2 regions of the Nonomuraea antimicrobica genome follow, and region 1 is predicted to be linked to the other one. Evidence: riboswitches for the same ligand, from Rfam matches in the RefSeq annotation. Region 1 holds a riboswitch; the other holds the start of a gene.
The links. A riboswitch is a leader RNA that binds a small molecule or an ion and turns the genes downstream of it on or off. The one in region 1 is predicted to bind glycine.
Positions count from the first base shown of each region.

Region 1 (7,493 bases):
TGGGCGAGCACGGCGCGGAGCTGGCCGGTCTTGAGCTGGCCAACGCCGGCCACCCGATCGGCAGCGCGCGCTGGGAGGCCGGCACCGTACGCGACGTGCTGCACTTCTACGCCGGAGCCCCCGAGCGCAACCACGGCAGGCAGATCCCGGTGCCGGGCGGCGTGGACCTCACGTTCCAGGAGCCTCTGGGCGTGGTCGGGGTCATCGTGCCGTGGAACTTCCCCATGCTGATCATGTCGTGGGGCGTCGCCCCCGCGCTGGCGGCCGGCAACACGGTGATCGTCAAGCCGGCCGAATGGACCCCGCTGACCGCGCTGAGGCTGGCCGAGCTGGCCCTGGCGGCGGGCATCCCCGAGGGTGTGCTCCAGGTCCTGCCCGGGGCGGGGGAGGTCGCGGGCGCCCGGCTGGTCGAGCATCCGGACGTGGCCAAGATCGTGTTCACCGGCTCGACCGAGGTGGGCAAGGAGATCGCCGCCAAGGCGGCGCGGCAGGTCAAGCGGATCACCCTGGAGCTGGGCGGCAAGTCCGCGAACATCGTGTTCGCCGACTCCGACCTCGAGAAGGCGGCGCGGACCGCGCCGTACGCCGTCTTCGACAACGCGGGCCAGGACTGCTGCGCCCGCTCCAGGATCCTCGTCCAGTCCTCCGTGTACGACGAGTTCATGGCCCTGCTCACCCCCGCCGTGCTGGGCGTCAAGGTCGGCGACCCCCTCGACGAGTCCACCGAGATGGGCCCGCTGATCAGCGCCGAGCACCTCGGACGCGTCCAGGGCTTCGTCGAGGGCACCCCCTACCTGCGCGGATCCTGCCCGCAGGGCAAGGGCTACTGGTTCCCGCCGACCGTGCTGACCTCGGGGGTCACCGACCGGGCGTTCACCGAGGAGATCTTCGGCCCGGTGGTGTCGGTGGCCCGGTTCGAGGACGAGGCCGAGGCCGTACGCATCGCCAACGACACCCCGTACGGGCTGAGCGGCTCGATCTGGACCCGCGACGTCGGGCGGGCGCTGCGCGTGGCCAGGGCCGTCGAGTCGGGCGCCCTGTCGGTCAACTCCCACTCCTCGGTGCGCTACTGGACCCCGTTCGGCGGCTTCAAGCAGTCCGGCCTCGGCAGAGAACTCGGCCCGGACGCCCTCGCGGCGTTCACGGAGACCAAGAACGTTTTCATTTCGACGGAGTGAACGACCAGTCGGACACGGAGTGAGGCACATGCAGCGGTTGCAGGATCGGGTGGCGGTCGTCACCGGCGCGGGCAGCGGGATCGGGCTGGCCACGGCCCGCAGGTTCGCGGAAGAGGGAGCCAAGGTCGTCTGCGCGGACATCGACGAGGAGGCGGGCGTCAAGGCCGCGAACGAGGTCGGCGGCCTGTTCGTACGCGCCGACGTGACCAGCGAGGACGACGTCGTCCGCATGTACCGCACGGCCCACGACACCTACGGCAGCGTGGACGTCGCCTTCAACAACGCCGGCATCTCGCCGCCCGACGACGACTCGATCCTGGAGACCGGGCTCGACGCCTGGCGCCGCGTCCAGGAGGTGAACCTCACCAGCGTCTACCTGTGCTGCAAGCACGTGATCCCGTACATGCGCCGCCAGGGCAAGGGCTCGATCATCAACACCGCGTCCTTCGTGGCCGTGCTGGGGTCGGCGACCTCGCAGATTTCCTACACCGCCTCCAAGGGCGGGGTGCTGGCGATGTCGCGGGAGCTGGGCGTGCAGTTCGCCAGGGAGGGCATCCGGGTCAACGCGCTGTGCCCGGGACCGGTGAACACGCCGCTGCTGCGCGAACTGTTCGCCAAGGACCCGGAGCGGGCGCAGCGGCGGCTGGTGCACGTGCCGGTGGGCCGCTTCGCCGAGGCGTCGGAGATCGCGGCCGCGGTGGCGTTCCTGGCCAGCGACGACGCCTCGTTCATCACGGCCAGCGAGTTCCTGGTGGACGGCGGCATCTCCGGCGCCTACGTCACGCCGCTGTAGAGGGGGTCGCGATGCGGCGTCCGGTCATCGGCATCACGTGTTACGTCGAGTCCGCCACGTTCACGGTGTGGCGGGACACGACCGCCGCGCTGCTGCCGTACGCGTACGTGGAGCAGGTCGTACGGGCCGGCGGGCAGCCGGTCCTGCTGCCTCCGGCGGGCGAGCCCGCCTCGGTCGTACGGGGTCTCGACGGGCTCATCCTGGCCGGCGGCGGCGACATCGACCCGGCCAGGTACGGCGCGGAGCCACAAGAGCAAACCGGCTATATCCGCAAATTTCGCGATGAGGCCGAATTCTCGCTGCTCGCGACGGCCCTCGACGGCGGCCTGCCCTACCTGGGCATCTGCCGCGGCCTCCAGGTGCTCAACGTGGCCCTCGGCGGGACCCTCCACCAGCACCTTCCCGACGTGGTCGGGCACACCGGCCACTGCCCGGGCCCCGGCCAATTCGGCGATCTGCCGATCGTCCCCGTCCCCGGCACCCGCCTGGCCGAGGCGCTGGGCGCGGACCCGGTGACCGTGCCCCACTACCACCACCAGGCCGTCGACCGCCTCGCCCCCGGCCTGACCGTCACGGCCACCACCGCCGACGGCACGATCGAGGCCGTGGAGCCGGGCTCCCCCGGCCCGTTCACGATGGCGGTGCAGTGGCATCCGGAGGCGGCTGAGGACCACGCGCTGTTCGAGGCTCTCGTCAGGGCCTGCTGACCGTCCCGCGCACGGAGCCACCGAGCGGCCGCGCGACGCGACAAGAGCCCCGTAACGGCACTAGGCTGGCGGACATCACCGGCGAAACCGTGCGGGAGAGAGCCCTGACAGCCGGTCAGGGCCCCTGAAGGAGCAAGCCCTCCCCGCGAACCTCTCAAGGCAAAGGACCGCACGGCCACGGTGTCTCTGGAAAGCAGGTCCCTGGCGGCCTCGCCGAAGGTGAAAGTCCGGCAAAAGTCGGGCGAAGCTCTCAGGCACCGATGACAGAGGGGGAGGATGCTGGCATCCACTCCTGTCCTGAGGTGCGACAAATGTCCAGACCGACACCGCTACGCGACGTTCACGAGAGCCTCGGCGCCACGCTCACCGACTTCGCGGGATGGCTCATGCCGCTCCGCTACGGCAGCGAGTCCGCGGAGCACAGGGCCGTCCGCGAGGCGGCCGGGCTGTTCGACCTCTCCCACATGGGCGAGATCTTCCTGACCGGGCCGCAGGCCGGCGAGGCGCTCGACTACGCCCTGGTCGGACACCTGTCGGCACTCGCTCCCGGGCGGGCCCGCTACACCATGATCGTCGACGAGCGGGGCGGGGTGCTCGACGACCTCATCGTCTACCGGCTCGGGGACGACGAGTACATGGTCGTGGCGAACGCCTCGAACTACGAGAAGGTCGGGACCGAGCTGACGAACCGCGCGAAGGCGTACGACGTGGTGGTCGAGGACCGCTCCGAGCAGTACGCGCTGATCGCCGTCCAGGGGCCCCGCGCCCAGGAGATCCTCGCCACGCTCACCGACGCCGACCTCGACGGCCTCAAGTACTACGCGGGCCTGCCCGGCCTGGTGGACGGACGGCAGGCGCTCATCGCCCGCACCGGCTACACCGGCGAGGACGGGTTCGAGCTGTTCGTCGCCAACCAGGACGCGGTGCCGCTCTGGCACGCGCTCGTGGCGGCCGGCGAGCCGTACGGGCTCAAGCCGGCGGGCCTGTCCAGCCGCGACACGCTCCGGCTGGAGGCCGGCATGCCGCTGTACGGCAACGAGCTGAGCGCGCGGCTCACCCCGTTCGACGCGGGGCTGGGCAGAGTGGTGAAATTCGACAAGCCCGGCGACTTCGTCGGCAGGGCGGCGCTGGAGGCGGTCAAGGACGACCGGCCACGGCGCCGGCTCGTCGGCCTGGTCGCGCGGGGCCGCCGGGTGCCGCGCCACGGCTACCCGGTGACCAAAGACGGCGTCGTCGTCGGCGAGGTCACCAGCGGTGCGCCTTCCCAGACCCTGGGGAAGCCCATTGCCATGGCCTACGTCGACACCGGCGCCGAATCAGGCCTGGCCGTGGACATCCGGGGCAGCCAAGAGCCTATGGACCTGGTCGAGCTGCCCTTTTACAGGAGGAACAAGTGAGCAACATCCCTGACGACCTGAGCTACACCAAGGAGCACGAGTGGGTACGCGGTGTCGAGGACAGCGTCACCGTGACCATCGGCATCACGGCCTTCGCCGCCGAATCCCTTGGTGACGTCGTCTTTGTGCAGCTCCCCGACGTCGGCTCGAACGTCGAGTCGGGTGACTCGGTCGGCGAGGTGGAGTCCACCAAGTCGGTGAGTGAGATCTACACGCCCGTCGGCGGCGAGGTCGTCGAGGTCAACCAGGCCGTAGTTGACGATCCCAGCCTGGCCAACAGCGACCCGTACGGCGACGGCTGGATGTTCAGGGTACGCGTGGAGGGCGACCCCGGCGACCTGCTCACGCCCGAGGAGTACGCCGCCTTCACCTCGGACGGCTCCTGACCCTTTTGCGCCGGGGCCCGTGATCCGGGCCCCGGCCCTGCCTGAAAGGCGCCCATCAATGGCGATCAGCGTCTTCGACCTCTTCAAGATCGGCATCGGCCCGTCCAGCTCCCACACGGGCGGCCCGATGGCCGCCGCGCACAAGTTCGCCCGCGGACTGCACCACGACGGCCTGCTCGACCGGGTGGCGCACGTCGAGGCCATCCTGTACGGCTCACTCGGCCTGACCGGCAAGGGCCACGGCAGCGACAAGGCCGTGCTGCTCGGCCTGTCCGGCGAGAAGCCCGAGCTGGTGGACGTCGACACCGTGGACGCCCGCGTCGCCGCCATGCGCGAGTCGGGCACCGTCAAGCTCTACGGCACGCACGAGATCCCCTTCGTCGTCGGCGAGCACCTCGTCTTCGAACGCAAGATCTCGCTCCCCGAGCACCCGAACGGCATGCGCTTCACCGCCTACGACGCCTCCGGCGAGCGCCTGCGGGAGAAGGTCTACTTCTCGGTCGGCGGCGGTTTCGTCGTGGACGAGAAGGCCACCGGCGCCGACCGCATCAAGCCTGACGACACCGTTCTCCCCTACCCCTTCACCACCGGCGAGGAGCTGCTCAAGCACTGCTCGAACACCGGTCTGTCGATCTCCGCGCTGATGCTGGAGAACGAGCGGGCGTTCGGCCGCACCGAGGCCGAGATCCGCGCGGGCCTGCTGCACCTGTGGCAGGTCATGTCCGAGTGCGTACGCCGCGGCATCTCCAAGGAGGGCGTGCTCCCCGGCGGCCTGAAGGTCAAGCGCCGCGCCAACCAGCTCCACCGCCGCCTGCAGTCGGAGCCGGCCGAGAAGGACCCGTTGCAGGCCATCGACTGGGTGACGCTGTTCGCGCTGGCGGTCAACGAGGAGAACGCCGCCGGTGGCCGCATCGTCACCGCCCCCACCAACGGCGCCGCCGGCATCATCCCGGCCGTGCTGACCTACTACACCCGTTTCATCCCCCACGCCGACGACGAGGGCGTCATCCGCTTCCTTCTGACGGCCGGCGCGATCGGCGTGCTGTTCAAGGAGAACGCCTCGATCTCGGGCGCGGAGGTGGGCTGTCAGGGCGAGGTGGGCTCGGCCTGCTCGATGGCCTCGGCCGGCCTCACGGAGGTCCTCGGGGGCACGCCGGAGCAGGTGGAGAACGCGGCCGAGATCGGCATCGAGCACAACCTGGGCCTGACCTGCGACCCGATCGGCGGCCTGGTCCAGATCCCGTGCATCGAGCGCAACGCGGTCGCCTCCAACAAGGCCATCACCGCCGCCCGCATCGCCCTGCGCGGCGACGGCCGCCACTTCGTCGCCCTCGACAAGGCCATCAAGACGATGCGCATCACCGGACAGGACATGTTGGACAAGTACAAGGAGACCTCACGCGGCGGCCTGGCCGTCAACGTGATCGAGTGTTGACCAGGCGCCGCACGTGCAGGCGGACGACGGCCGGGCACTCGTCGTCGCGGACCTCGCGGCGGATGCGGCCGACGATGTCCTGGTCCAGTTTGCTCACCACCGAGCCCACGTCGGCCGCCGCCGGGCAGGTCAGGCCGATGCGCAGGCCGTCCTCGCCGACCCGCACCCCCGCCCGGCCCAGTCCGTCCACTCCCTTGAGGCCGACGAAGAGCATCGCGGTGCCCGTGCCGTTGTGGGCGCCGCGGCGTCCCCAGCCCAGGCAGAGCAGCAGCCAGCGCAGCGACACCAGGGCCAGGAGCAGCAGGCCCAGGGCCAGCATCCACAGCGGCCAGGGGTCCTCCGCCAGCGTCCTGTGGGTCTGCGCGGGCAGCACCTTGGCGCCCGGCGGCAGGCCGAAGAGGCGGTCGTGGCCGCGCAGCCACGCGTAGATCCCCAGAGCCAGCAGCGTCCCCCCGACGACGGCCAGGCCGACGCGGTTGCCGGTGTACTGGCGCATCAGACGGCCCTCCTGCGCAGGCGTACCACGACCTCGCCCGTGCCGAGGGTGCCCACGCCCGCCAGGCGGTCGCCCACGGCGGTGCCGACCTGCCTGAGCATCTGGCCGGAGCTCTCGGCGCTGGTCATGACCGTGACCTCGATGGTGCGCCTGCGCAGCCGTACGCGGGCTTTGTCCACCCCTGCCACCTGCTGTGCCGCCGCGCGCAGGGTACGGCGCAGCCCCGAGCGGGTGATGCCGAGGACGATCAGCGGGTCGGACGTCTCCACCGGCACCAGCGTGGTACGGCCGGGCACGACCGCCAGCAACAGCATCAACGTGCCCGCCCCCGCCATGGCCAGGGCGAGAGTGGCGGTCTGCGGCCAGGTGCTCTTGCCCGCGAGGTCGACCAGTTCGTTCACCGGGACCCAGCCGAGCGGCGCGCCGAGCAGCCCCGACACCACCTCGGCCGTGCTCGCCCCCAGCCCGGCGGCCAGCGTGACCGCGACCAGAGCCCCCGGCACCGTGCGCGCCGGCCTGAGCACCCTGCTCGCCCTGCGCAGTCCGGTGTGCCGCGGGGTGACGGCGGCACCGGGCAGCATCTGCTGAAGCGTGGTCATCACAACGACAGACGTACATGGTTCCGGCCTGGCCTGGACCGCGCCCTCGCCGCCGGTTTGCCCGAACATTACGGGGCCGCCGAGTAACACGAACAAGCCTCATCTTCATTTGCCCCATATGTCGTTACGCTTCCCCTATGGATGACCGCCTGCGCTACGACCGCGCGACAGCGGGCCTCGAACCACCGTTCGCGATCCTCGACCTGGCGGCCATGCGGGCCAACGCGGCCGACCTGGTGAGACGGGCGGCGGGCAAGCCGATCAGGGTGGCCAGCAAATCCGTACGCAGCCGCCCGCTCCTCGAACGCATCCTGGCCATGGACGGTTTCCAGGGCATCATGGCCTTCACCCTGCCGGAGGCGCTCTGGCTGGCCGCGCACGGCTTCACCGACATCCTCGTCGCCTACCCCACGGCCGACCGGCGGGCGCTGGCCGCCCTGGCCGGGGACGCCGACGCCGCCAGGCACATCACCGTGACCGTCGACTCGGCCGCCCACCTGGA
Region 1 is NZ_BAAAZP010000103.1:59,222-66,714, forward strand. Features, by position in the region: gene ABD844_RS29865 (aldehyde dehydrogenase family protein) at 1-1,178, shown strand, start outside; gene ABD844_RS29870 (3-oxoacyl-ACP reductase) at 1,207-1,971, shown strand; gene ABD844_RS29875 (gamma-glutamyl-gamma-aminobutyrate hydrolase family protein) at 1,983-2,678, shown strand; glycine riboswitch at 2,761-2,858, shown strand; glycine riboswitch at 2,863-2,947, shown strand; gene gcvT (glycine cleavage system aminomethyltransferase GcvT) at 2,990-4,075, shown strand; gene gcvH (glycine cleavage system protein GcvH) at 4,072-4,461, shown strand; gene ABD844_RS29890 (L-serine ammonia-lyase) at 4,520-5,896, shown strand; gene ABD844_RS29895 (hypothetical protein) at 5,877-6,392, opposite strand; gene ABD844_RS29900 (DUF6286 domain-containing protein) at 6,392-6,991, opposite strand; gene ABD844_RS29905 (amino acid deaminase/aldolase) at 7,129-7,493, shown strand, end outside.

Region 2 (7,493 bases), on a different contig from region 1:
CCTTGGCGCACACCTCGGTGATGCTCTCCTCGTACACGCCGTGCGTGGACGGGTACGTCACCATGATCGCGGCCAGCGCGGCACGGTGCTTGTCGATCTTGGCGTCGAGGTCGGCCAGGTCCACGTTGCCGTCGTCGTCGCAGGCCACGACCACGACGCGCATGCCGGCCATGACGGCGCTGGCGGCGTTCGTGCCGTGGGCGGAGGACGGGATGAGGCACACGTCGCGTCCCTCGTCGCCGTTGGCGCGGTGGTAGGCGCGGATGGCCAGCAGCCCGGCGAACTCGCCCTGCGAGCCCGCGTTCGGCTGGATGGAGACGGCATCGTAGCCGGTCACCTCGGCCAGCCAGCTCTCCAGCGTGCCGATCAGGTCGCGGTAGCCCTCGGCCTGGTCGGCCGGCGCGTACGGGTGGATGGCCGCGAACTCGGGCCAGGTGATCGGCTCCATCTCGGTGGTCGCGTTCAGCTTCATCGTGCAGGAGCCGAGCGGGATCATCGAACGGTCGAGCGCGATGTCCTTGTCCTGCAGTTTGCGCAGGTAACGCAGCATCGCGGTCTCGGAGCGGTGGCTGTGGAAGACCGGGTGGGTCAGGTACGCGCTCTCGCGCCGCAGCGTGCCGGGCAGCGCGTCGGGGGCGTTCCCCGCGTCGACCTCGCCGCCGCCGATCACCCCGAAGGCGGCCCACACCTTGGCCACCTCGGCGGCGCCGGTCTTCTCGTCGCAGGCGACGGAGACGTGGTCGGCGTCCACCTGCCACAGGTTGACGCCCCGCTCGACGGCGGCGGCGACGACCTCGGCGGCCCGGCCGGGCACGCGGGCCAGCACGGTGTCGAAGAACTCGCCGTGCACGACCTCCACGCCCGCGCCGCGCAGCCCTTCGGCCAGGGCGGTGGCGTGGCGGTGCACGCGGTGGGCGATGCGGCGCAGGCCGTCGGGGCCGTGGTAGACGGCGTACATGCTGGCGATGACGGCCAGCAGGACCTGCGCGGTACAGATGTTGCTGGTGGCCTTCTCGCGGCGGATGTGCTGCTCGCGGGTCTGCAGGGCCAGGCGGTAGGCGGGGTCGCCGTCGGCGTCCACCGACACGCCCACCAGGCGGCCGGGGAGCTGGCGCTGCAGCCCCTCCCGCACGGACATGAACGCCGCGTGCGGCCCGCCGTACCCGAAGGGCACCCCGAACCGCTGCGAGGACCCGATCGCGATGTCGGCGCCCAGCTCGCCGGGGGCGGCCACCAGCGTCAGGGCCAGCAGGTCGGCGGCGGCCACGACGAGCGCCCCGGCCTCATGGGCGGCAGCGGCCACGGCGCGGAAGTCGCGCAGCCGCCCGGACGCGCCCGGGTACTGCACGAGCAGGCCGAAGCACTCGGGCAGGTCCCCGTCGAGCGAGTGCTCCACGAGCCGGATGCCGAGCGGCTCGGCCCTGGTGGCGAGCACGGCCTTGGTCTGGGGCAGCGCGTCGGCGTCCACCACGAACACGTCGCTCTTCGACCGGCCGGCCCGGTGGGCCAGCGTCATGGCCTCGGCCGCGGCCGTGCCCTCGTCCAGCAGGGACGCGCCCGCCACGGGCAGGCCGGTCAGGTCGGAGACGACGGTCTGGAAGTTCAGCAGCGCCTCGAGGCGGCCCTGCGAGATCTCCGGCTGGTACGGGGTGTAGGCGGTGTACCAGCCCGGGTTCTCCAGCAGGTTGCGCCGGATGACGGCGGGCGTCACGGTGTCGTGATAGCCCAGGCCGATCATGGAGGTGAGCACCCGGTTGCGCCCGGCCAGCGCGCGCAGCTCGGCGATGGCCTCGGCCTCGCCGATCGCGGCGGGCAGCCGGAGCCGGTCCTTGGCCCTGATGGCCTCGGGCACGGCCACCGCCACCAGGTCCGCGACGGATTCGAAGCCGACGGCCTCGAGCATGCGCTGCTGCTCGGACTCCGACGGCCCGATGTGCCTGGACGAGAACGGCGGAGCTGACAGATCGGTCATGGGGTGTGCCTCCCGAGGCTTATGGAGACCGGCGCCAGGGCGCGGGCGAGTGCCGGATCTCCCCCTCTGTCAGCGCGGGCCCGCGATGTGCACGGTGCCGCGACCTGAGAGCTTCACCCCGCGGTAGGGCTTGCACCGTCGGTGAGGCACGCCTGGCGGGCGCGCCTGCTTTCCAGAGTTGCCTCGCCCGAGCGGTACAGATGCCTGAGAGATTCCGGGGAGGGTTGCTCCTTCGGCGCCCCGGCGCCCTGGGGGCCCGGGGACTCTCCCGCACGGGGTCGTCAGCCTTGCTGTCCTAGATTACTACGGTAAGCCGCGATTGCCGCTCACCGCACCGCATGCCCCCTTCCGCACGTCGCAAAGTCTTTGCCGTGAGGCGGAGGTCACGGGCACGAAACCCGTCAGGCGCTCCGGAGCGACGGACGCGGCCCGCCTCGGGCGGGCCCTCAAGAGCCGTGGGTCATGGGAGCGCGGTGTGGCGGGTGCGGCCGGGGTGGCGGGAGTTTCGCGGTGGCCGGGCTGCGCCAGGTGTGGCCGGGCTGTGCCCTGTACGGCCGGGCTGTGCCATGTGACGTGGCATGGAGGCCGGTGAGGCGCTCGGCGCCGGTGCGGAAGGCGCCTACGGGGGCGGCGGCGCCCCGGGCGCGAGGCCCCGTCCAGGCGCGGGAGGGGCCGTCGAAGAGGGTCGGAGGCGCCTAGCCGATGCGCCGGGCGCGGCGGCGACGGGCGAGCTCGTCAGCGGGATGGTCGGCCGGGACGGTGTCCTCGACCGCCGCGCGTTCCCCCGGCAGCTCCGCGAGGGAGCCCTCGACCTCGCGCCAGACCCGCCCGAGCGCGATGCCGAACACGCCCTGGCCGCCCTGGAGCAGGTCGATCACCTCGTCGGCCGAGGTGCACTCGTAGACGCTGACGCCGTCGCTCATGAGCGTGATCTGCGCGAGGTCGGCGACCCCGCGGTCACGCAGGTGCTGGACGGCCGTACGGATCTGCTGCAGGGACACCCCGGTGTCGAGCAGCCGCTTGACGACCTTGAGCACCAGGATGTCGCGGAAGCTGTAGAGCCGCTGGGAGCCGGAGCCGTGGGCGGCTCTTATCGTGGGCTCCACCAGGCCCGTGCGCGCCCAGTAGTCGAGCTGCCTGTAGGTGATGCCGGCCGCCGCACAGGCCGTCGGCCCGCGGTAGCCGATGTCGTCCGGCACCGCCGCTGGCTGCTCGTCGAAGAGCAGACCCTGCTCCCCGGCACGCTGCCGCGCGCTCTCGCGCCGCACCGGATCTTCCTGGCCGGCCGTCTTTCCCTCGCCGCTGCTGACCGCCACGCGGACCTCCGGCTTTCTCTCATCCCGCGGCCTGATCTGGGGGTTCGTAAAGGGCGACCACGGGTTTCACTTGCACCGTAGGACCGTGACCATGCTCAGTCAACGATCCGGCTCGGCGCGTCGTGAAGCGTAAATGCACTGAAATACCTACCCCGCCCTGCCGAAGTCTTCGGGAGTGATCGTGTCAAGGAACTCCCTGAACTTCTCCACCTCGTCCTCCTGGTCGTCGGGGATGATCACCCCGGCCTCCTGGACGACCTCTTCGCTGGCGAAGATGCGCGCCCCGGTGCGCAGGGCGAGCGCGATCGAGTCGGACGGCCGCGCGCTCACCTCGACCCCGTTGGAGAACACCAGATCGGCGAAGAAGATGCCGTCGCGCAGGGCGACGATGTTGACCGCGCGCAAGCCGACACCCAGCGCGCTCAGCACGTCTCGGAAGAGATCGTGCGTCAGCGGCCTCGGCGGCGGCTCCTCAGCCTGGGCCAGGGCGATGGCCGTGGCCTCTGTCATGCCAATCCATATAGGAAGGAACCGCTCCCCGTGAGCCTCCTTGAGCAAGACGATCGGCTGATTTGTGGGCATTTCTACTCGAACGCCCACGACCTCCATCTGCAACACGGGCTGCTCCGTATTCCTGACCGGTCACCCGGCACAGCTCTTCGATCATCGCTTCTGTTGACTGGCTACTGCACTTCAACGTAACACCCAGCGGGCCTGGAATGCGCCCTCGCCTCCCAGCCCGCTACGGTCTCAGCGCCCCAGGACCGATCGGACACCCGTCCGCACAAGGGATGCGTGCAGGTCGAGCAGGAGCGTGGACAGCTCTCTGGCGACCTCGTCGGCCTCGCCGATGGCCCCCGGGGCGCGCCGTTTGAGAATGGGCGCGACGGCCTGCTCGACCAGCCCCGCCTCGCGCTCGGCGGCGGCCTTGACCGCACGCAGATGGCGGGCGTGCAGGCCGAAGCGGGCCAGGGCGCCCACGGTGCGGGCCACCTTGAGCGCCTCCTCGTCGTAACGTCTGGCCACGGGGGCCAGCAGGCCGTAGTCTTCGAGCTCGCCGAGCGTCTCGTCGTCGATCCCGGCGGCCTCGATCAGCTCGGCCCGGCTGAGCCTGACCTCCTGGGCCTGCTGCACGGCGCGCGGCAGGCCGAAGCTCTCCGCCATCTTGTCCTTGATCACCCGCAGCGGCAGGTAGTGGTCGCGCTGCTCGGTGAGGATGAACCGGAGCTGCTCCACGTGCAGATGCGTGAACTTGCGGTAGCCGGAGGGGCTGCGCTCGGGCTCGATCAGCCCTTCGCCCTCCAAGAACCTGATCTTGGAGATCGTCACATCCGGGAACTCGCCCTGCAGGAGGGCGAGCACCTCCCCGATGCTCATGTACGAGCGTGCCGCCTGAGAAGTCATACGCCGGCGTGGCCGCGCATCAGGAAGAGGAGGCGGAACTTGCCGATCTGCACCTCGTCTCCGGAGTGCAGGGGAACCTCCTCGATCCGCTCCCGGTTGACGTAGGTGCCGTTGAGGCTGCCCACGTCGCGCACCGAGAACTGGCCGCCGCGGTGGCGGTAGAACTCGACGTGCCGACGGGAGACCGTGATGTCGTCGAGGAAGATGTCACTCTCGGGATGGCGCCCGGTCGTGGTCAGCTCTTTGTCGAGCCGGAAGCGACTGCCCTGGTTGGGGCCCCTGGTCACCGTGAGCAATGCCGTGCCCGGCGGCAGTTGCTCGACGAGCGCCCGCTCGGCCAGGAGCATGTCGCCTGTCTCAGCCTCGTACGCCTCGATTCCCGCGACGGAGATCGTCGACGTGGTGTCCCCGGAGACCTCGGGCCTGGTCAGCGGTGACCCACAACGGGAACAGAAACGGGCATCCTCGGGGTTGGCGTGCCCGCACTGCGTGCAGTAGACGCTCGGCATCGATCGGCTCGGCCTCCTACCGCGAAGACGCGACGGTGCTCAGGGGCGCGCCTCGCTTCGCTTTTTCAAGTTTGCGAATGCCGCAACTTACGCTGATCAGCGGCAAAGGTCAAGGCGGGGCGCTGCACTGTGGTTCGGACGCAGACAAAGTTACCGTCGCCCCCGCCCCGTGGTCCATGCCGCCGCGCGTTTCTACATTACGATCTTGCGGCACTCTCTGGGCACATCATCGGCAAACCCTTTCCGATCACGCTATGTGACAGGGCCGGTCCGCGGCCCGGGAACGGCTCGTTTCGCCGCCCGTTCCACGATGCGGGCCCACCGTTCGAGCAGGGACTGGGCGGCGTCCAGGTCCGCGGCCTCGGCCCACAGATCGGTGACGGGCTCGGCGGCGGCGGGCAGCACCAGCACCCAGCTCCCGTCGTCGCGGGTCACCCGGACGCCGTCGGTGGTGTCGACGCGGCGCTCGCCGGGCTCGGACTCGGCCGCCTCGATGACCGAGCGCATGACGGCGCCCTTGGCCGCCCACGGGGTGGGCACGGTACGGCGGAGCTGGCGTATCTCGGGGATCCTGGCGTCGATCTGGCTCAGCGACAGCCGGGTGCGGGCGACCAGGCCCAGCAGGCGCAGGAACGCCGCCAGGCCGTCGATGGCGTGGCTGAACTCCGGCACCACGAACCCGCCGCGCCCGTCGCCCGCGAAGATCATGTCGGGCCCGGCGGCGGCCGAGGTGAGGGCGTCGAGCGCGGTGGGTGTCCACTGCACCTGTACGCCGTGGAAGCGGCAGACCTGCTCGGCGACCCGGGTCGTGGTGACCGGCAGCGCCACCCGGCCGCCCCTGCGCTCGGCGGCGACCAGGTCGAGCACGACCAGCAGGGCGCGTTCGTCGTCGATGAGCCGGCCCCGCTCGTTCACCAGGGCGATGCGCTCGCCGACCGGGTCGAAGCGCACGCCGAACGCCGCCCGCGAGGAGCTGACCAGCTCCGACAGGCGTTGCAGGCCGCGGCGGCGCTCGGCGAGCGTCTCGGTGGGCGAGACGTCGTCGAGGCGGGCGTTGACGGTGAGCACCTCGACGCCGACGCGGCCGAGCAGGGAGGGCAGCACCAGCGAGGAGGTGCCCCCGGCGCAGTCGACGACGACCTTCATGTCGCCGACGCCGTTCACGCCGACGGTGCGCAGCAGCTCGTGGGTGTAGTCCTCCACGGCCCTGGAGGGATAGGCCAGTTCGGCGATCTCGCCGGGGAACGCGCGGCGGAACTCCTGGCGGGAGAAGACCCGCTCCAGCTTGCGCTGGGCGGCCGGGGGCAGGTCGGCGCCGCGGTCGTCCATGATGACGATGTCCACGCTCTGCGGGTCGCCGGGCGTGGTGCGCAGCGCGAGGCCGCCCGCGGCCGACACCCTGGCCGTGTGGAAGCGGGCGACGGGCAGCGGCGCGGCCTCCAGGTCGAGCACGTTGATGGCGCTCGCGGTGAGCGCGCCGATGACCGCCCGCTTGAGCGCCCTGGCGGCGAGTGAGCAGTCGCGGGAGGTGACGACGTACTCGCCCTTGCGCAGGGTGGTGGCGTACGCGCCGGCCAGGCGGACGCACAGCTCGGCGGTGATCTCGACGTTGACCAGGCCGCTGACGCCCCTGGGGCCGAACAGGCCGCGCCGGCCGCGCGACTCCCAGATGACGCTGGTGTTGACGACCGCGCCGGCCTCGATGGTCTTGAAGGGGTAGACCTTGACGCCGCTGGAGACGTACGCCTCGGCCTCGATGACGCATTCGTCGCCGATGATCGCGTTCTCCTCGATCCGGGCGCCGGCCATCACGTCGGTGCTCTTGCCGATGACGCAGCCGCGCAGGTGGGCGCCGGGGCCGAGGTAGACGTTGTCGTGCACGACCGCGCGGTGCAGGACGGCGCCCTCGCGGACGACGGCGTTGTTGCCGAGCACGGTGAACTCGCGCAGTTCGGCGCCCGCCTCGACCTTGGCGTATTCGCCGATGAGCAGCGGGCCCCTGAGCACGGCGTCGGGGTCGACGGTGGCGGAGCCGGCGACCCAGACGCGGGGCGACAGCTCGAAGCCGCCGATGTCCAGCTCGACCCGGCCGGACAGGGCGTCGGCCTGGACCTTGAGGTAGCTGTCGTGGGTGCCGACGTCCTCCCAGTAGCCGTCGGCGACGTAGCCGTAGATGGGGGCGCCGCGCTGGAGGAGGTCGGGGAAGACGTCGGAGGACCAGTCGACCGGCTCGCCGCGGGCCACGGCGTCGAGGACCTCGGGCTCCATGACGTAGATGCCGGTGTTGACGGT
Region 2 is NZ_BAAAZP010000144.1:36,526-44,018, reverse strand. Features, by position in the region: gene gcvP (aminomethyl-transferring glycine dehydrogenase) at 1-1,972, opposite strand, end outside; glycine riboswitch at 2,155-2,253, opposite strand; gene ABD844_RS35785 (MerR family transcriptional regulator) at 2,668-3,288, opposite strand; gene ABD844_RS35780 (bifunctional nuclease family protein) at 3,436-3,906, opposite strand; gene ftsR (transcriptional regulator FtsR) at 4,039-4,665, opposite strand; gene ABD844_RS35770 (double zinc ribbon and FHA domain-containing protein) at 4,689-5,201, opposite strand; gene ABD844_RS35765 (sugar phosphate nucleotidyltransferase) at 5,454-7,493, opposite strand, start outside.
Region 2: another riboswitch for glycine. It lies ahead of gcvP (aminomethyl-transferring glycine dehydrogenase); the one in region 1 lies ahead of gcvT (glycine cleavage system aminomethyltransferase GcvT).